One region of the Streptomyces sp. JLBT605 genome, then DNA from elsewhere that is predicted to be linked to it. Evidence: riboswitches for the same ligand, from Rfam matches in the RefSeq annotation. Region 1 holds a riboswitch; the other holds the start of a gene.
What was found. A riboswitch is a leader RNA that binds a small molecule or an ion and turns the genes downstream of it on or off. The one in region 1 is predicted to bind cobalamin.

Region 2: another riboswitch for cobalamin. It lies ahead of AC4BDD_RS01950 (energy-coupling factor ABC transporter permease); the one in region 1 lies ahead of AC4BDD_RS23560 (cobalamin biosynthesis protein).

Annotation. Positions count from the first base shown of each region.
Region 1 is NZ_CM177087.1:5,403,843-5,406,033, reverse strand. Features, by position in the region: gene AC4BDD_RS23570 (inorganic phosphate transporter) at 1-403, shown strand, start outside; gene AC4BDD_RS23565 (hypothetical protein) at 430-675, shown strand; cobalamin riboswitch at 892-1,023, shown strand; gene AC4BDD_RS23560 (cobalamin biosynthesis protein) at 1,166-2,191, shown strand, end outside.
Region 2 is NZ_CM177087.1:380,924-383,114, forward strand. Features, by position in the region: gene AC4BDD_RS01945 (ATP-binding SpoIIE family protein phosphatase) at 1-681, shown strand, start outside; cobalamin riboswitch at 740-934, shown strand; gene AC4BDD_RS01950 (energy-coupling factor ABC transporter permease) at 964-1,665, shown strand; gene AC4BDD_RS01955 (energy-coupling factor ABC transporter substrate-binding protein) at 1,662-2,191, shown strand, end outside.

The DNA.
Region 1 (2,191 bases):
GGGCCGGATGGCCGCCGCCTGGGTGCTGACCCTGCCGGCCGCCGGTCTCGTCGGTGCCGCCGCGGCGCTGCTCGCCGAGCGCGGCAACTGGGGCGTCGCCGCGGTCGCGGTCCTGGCGATCGCCGCCTGCGCAGCGATCTGGGTGGCCTCGCGCCGCAAGCCGATCGACCACACCAACGTCAACGAGACGGGCTCGGAACTCGCCGAGCCGGTGGGCGTGGTCACCGCCGCGCTGCAGACCGTCGCCCCGCCGCCCGCCGGACCGGTGGCCGCGGCCCCCGCGGAGGAGCCGGCCGCGTCGGCGGCCTCCACCGAGCCGGCCGCACCGGCGGCCGTCACCGAGCCGACCGCCCCCGCTGCCCCCGCCGCCACCGCGGCCGCCCCCGCCCAGGCCACGGCCTGATCACGGCCAGGTAAGGAAGAAATCCGATGGACATCGACTGGGAAGCTCTCGGCCAGGTCTTCGGCGTCAGCCTGCTCTTCACCGTCGCGCTGGTCGGGGTGTTCACCCTCGGCATCGTCGGCAGCTCGCGCAAGCGGCGTGCGGAGACCGCCGGGGAGACGGCGGTCGCCACCGCCGGCGCCCCCTCGGTGGCGGCGCGCGGGGGTGCCTACCTCTGCTTCGCGCTGTGCGCGGCGGCCGTCGCGTACGGCATCTCGATCATCGTCGGCTGAGCCGGCATCCGGACGTATGAGTCCCGGTCCGGGCCCTGTGCCCGGACCGGGACTCAGTCATGTCCAGGCAGGGACTCAGCCATGTCCGGGCCGGGAGCGCGGTTGCCGCTGTGCCCTCGGCCACACCCGGGGCAGACCGTCTCATCGCAGGTCAAAGGTGAGTTGACGGCCCTTCCCGCAGCGTGGTGGACTGCCCGAGCCAAACGGCGGCAGGAGAGGAAGCCGGTGCGAGTCCGGCGCGGTCCCGCCACTGTCACCGGGGAGCGCTCCGCCGCCTGTCGAAGGTCACGGCTCACCGCGAGGGGGCTGGAAGACCGGGGGAAGCGCCGATCCGGGAGCCAGGAGACTCTCACCGCCGGTCACGTCGAGCCAGGGCGCGGACCCTGAGTGAGGACACTGCGCCATGCCCGGCACCGCCATGCGGCCATCTCCACCCGCCGCACCCACTGCTTCCCCGCTCCCCCGTCGAGGCGCGACGGCAGGCTGAGCGATGCGGGCCGATCACGCCATCTCCTTCGCGTGCGGCGCCGCTCTCGGCTTCGCCTGCGACCTGGCCGCCGGTGATCCGCGCCGCGGCCATCCAGTGGCCGCCTTCGGGCGGGCCGCGGCTGCCGTGGAGCGCCGGCTGTGGCACGACCACCGGGGGTACGGCGCACTGCACACACTGCTCTGCGCGGGCGGCGCGGCCGCCGGTGCCGCGCTGCTGACCCATGCCGTGCGGCAGCCCGCTGCGGCCGCGCGCGGCGCGGCGCGCCCCCCGGCGCCGTCCGGTTCCGTCTCCTCTGTCTTCCCCGCCTCCTCTGTCTTCCCCGGCCTCCCCGCCTCCTGTGTCGTGCGCTCGCTGTCCCGCACCGCCGACATCGCGCTCACCGCCGCGGCCACCTGGTCCGTGCTGGGCGGCACCTCGCTGCGCCGCGAGGCACAGGCCATCGGCGCCGCGCTCGCCGCCGGGGACCTCACCGCCGCCCGGGAGCGGCTGCCGCACCTGTGCGGACGGGATCCGCAGGCGCTGAACGGTCAGCAGATGGCCCGCGCGGTCGTGGAGTCGGTCGCGGAGAACACCTCGGACGCCGTCGTAGGCGCCCTGGTCTGGGGCGCGATCGGCGGCGTTCCGGGGCTGGTCGGCTTCCGGGCCGTCAACACCCTGGACGCCATGGTGGGTCACAAATCGCCGCGCTACCGACGCTTCGGCTGGGCGTCGGCCCGGCTGGACGACGTCGCCGGCTGGCCCGGTGCCCGGCTGACGGCCGCACTGGCCACGCTCGCCGGCCCGGACCCGCGCGGCGCCCGGCGGGCCTGGCGCGCCGACGGCCGCGCGCACCCGAGCCCCAACGCGGGCCCGGTGGAGGCGTCGTTCGCCGGAGCGCTGGGGGTCCGGTTGGGCGGCACCCTCGCGTACGGCGGACGGGTCGAGCACCGGCCGGTACTCAACGCCTCCGGCCGGCCGGTGGAGGTCGCCGACATCGACCGCGCGGCCCGGCTGTCGCGGCGGGTGGGAGCACTGGCGCTGGCGACA
Region 2 (2,191 bases), 5.0 Mb from region 1:
GCGGAGTTCGTCGAGATGAGCCCGGGGCCGCCGCTGGGCGTGGGCGGGCTGCCGTTCGAGAAGACGGTGGTCGACGTCGCCCCCGGCAGCGTCCTGGCGCTCTACACCGACGGGCTGATCGAGCGCGGAGAGGGCGACATCGACGAGGGCATGGCGCAGTTGCGGGAGCGGCTGGTCCGGTCGGGGGCGGCGCGGGACCGGCCGCTGCAGGACGTGGCCCGGGAGATCGTCGCCGGTCTGCCGCCGACCCGGCTGCCGGACGATGTGACGCTGCTGGTCGCCCGGACCCGGCGGGTGCCGCCGGGCGACACGGTGACGTGGGCGCTGGCGGCCGATCCGGCGGTGGTGTCGCGGGCGCGGGAGCTGGTGGCCGGCCAGCTGGCCGTCTGGGAGCTGGATTTGCTGGCGTTCACCACCGAGCTGGTGGTGAGCGAGCTGGTGACCAACGCCATCCGGCACGCGGGCGGTCCGGTGGAACTCCGGCTGATCCGCACCGATGTGCTGACCTGCGAGGTGTCCGACCCCAGCAGCACGCAGCCGCGGATGCGCCGGGCACGGGCCACCGACGAGGGTGGCCGCGGCCTGTATCTGGTCGCCCAGCTGACCACCCGCTGGGGCAGCCGTTACACCCGGCGGGGCAAGACCATCTGGGCCGAGCAGACCATGCCGCCGGCGGTGTGAGCCCCGGCAACCTCCTGGCGCCCCCTTTGCGAAAGTTGTCGTGACCAGGGTGGGAGCACTAAAGTCGCAGCGCCTTGGTGACGGGAAACCGGTGGAGAAACCGGTGCGGCCCTCGCCACTGTGATCGGGAAGTCCGGCTCCTGCCCCTCGGGGCGGCCACTGGGACGGCGCGGGGAACCGCGGCGCCCGGGAAGGCGGAGCCGAGACGGCACGACCCGTCAGCCAGGAGACCGGCCAAGGCGTGTCGTCCATCCACGAGGTGTTGGAGAGGTCTCCCTTCCCATGCACATAGCTGAGGGGTATCTGCCCCCGTTGCACGCGGCTGCCTGGGGTGCCGCGTCCGCGCCGTTCCTCATCCACGGCGTGCGGTCCCTGACCCGGGAGGTGAAGTCGAACCCGGAGAGCACCCTGCTGCTCGGCGCCTCCGGCGCCTTCACCTTCGTCCTCTCCGCGCTGAAGATCCCCTCGGTGACGGGCAGTTGCTCGCATCCCACCGGCACCGGACTGGGCGCGATCCTCTTCCGGCCCCCCATCATGGCCGTGCTGGGCACCATCACCCTGCTGTTCCAGGCTCTGCTGCTGGCCCACGGCGGGCTGACGACGCTGGGCGCCAACGCCTTCTCGATGGCGATCGTCGGGCCGTGGGCCGGATACGGCGTCTACTGGCTGCTGCGCCGCTTCCGACTGCCGCTGATGGTCAGCGTGTTCCTCGGGGCGTTCGTCGCCGACCTGAGCACCTACTGCGTGACCAGTGTGCAGCTGGCGCTCGCCTTCCCGGACCCCAGCAGCGGGTTCGCCGGTGCGCTGGCGAAGTTCGGCGGCATCTTCGCGGTCACGCAGATCCCGCTGGCGGTCAGCGAGGGACTGCTGACCGTGCTGGTGGTGCGGCTGCTGACGCAGTCCAGCAAGAGCGAGCTGACCCGGCTGGGCGTCCTGGCCCGGGACGAGCGGCCGGCCGACGCGAAGGAGGCGGTGGCCCGATGAACCGCAACACCAGGATCAACGCGCTGCTGCTGGCCGCGGTGGCGGCGCTCGCCGTCCTGCCGCTGGCCCTCGGGCTCGGTGACGACAAGGAGGAGCCGTTCACCGGGTCCGACGCCCAGGCGGAGACGGCCATCACCGAGAACAAGCCGGACTACGAGCCGTGGTTCTCGCCGCTGTACGAACCGCCCTCCGGAGAGATCGAGTCGGCGCTGTTCGCTCTCCAGGCGGCACTCGGCGGGGGCGTGCTGGCCTACTACTTCGGGCTGCGCAAGGGGCGGCGCCAGGGCGAGGCCAGGGCGGCGGAGGCGGCCAAGGCCGCCGAGATGGCCGGCGCGGCTGAGGCCCAGGCCGCCAAGGTGCCCCAGGCCGGTACCGGCGGCGCGGCCGCGGAGCAGGCTCCAGCCGGGATGGCGACCGAGCGGCAGGTGACCGGCGCCGAGTCGGCGACCGCGGCCACCGTGACGGCGGGCGCCGGGACCGCCGGCACCGAAACGGCCTGCACCGGGACGGCGGGCGACGAAACAGC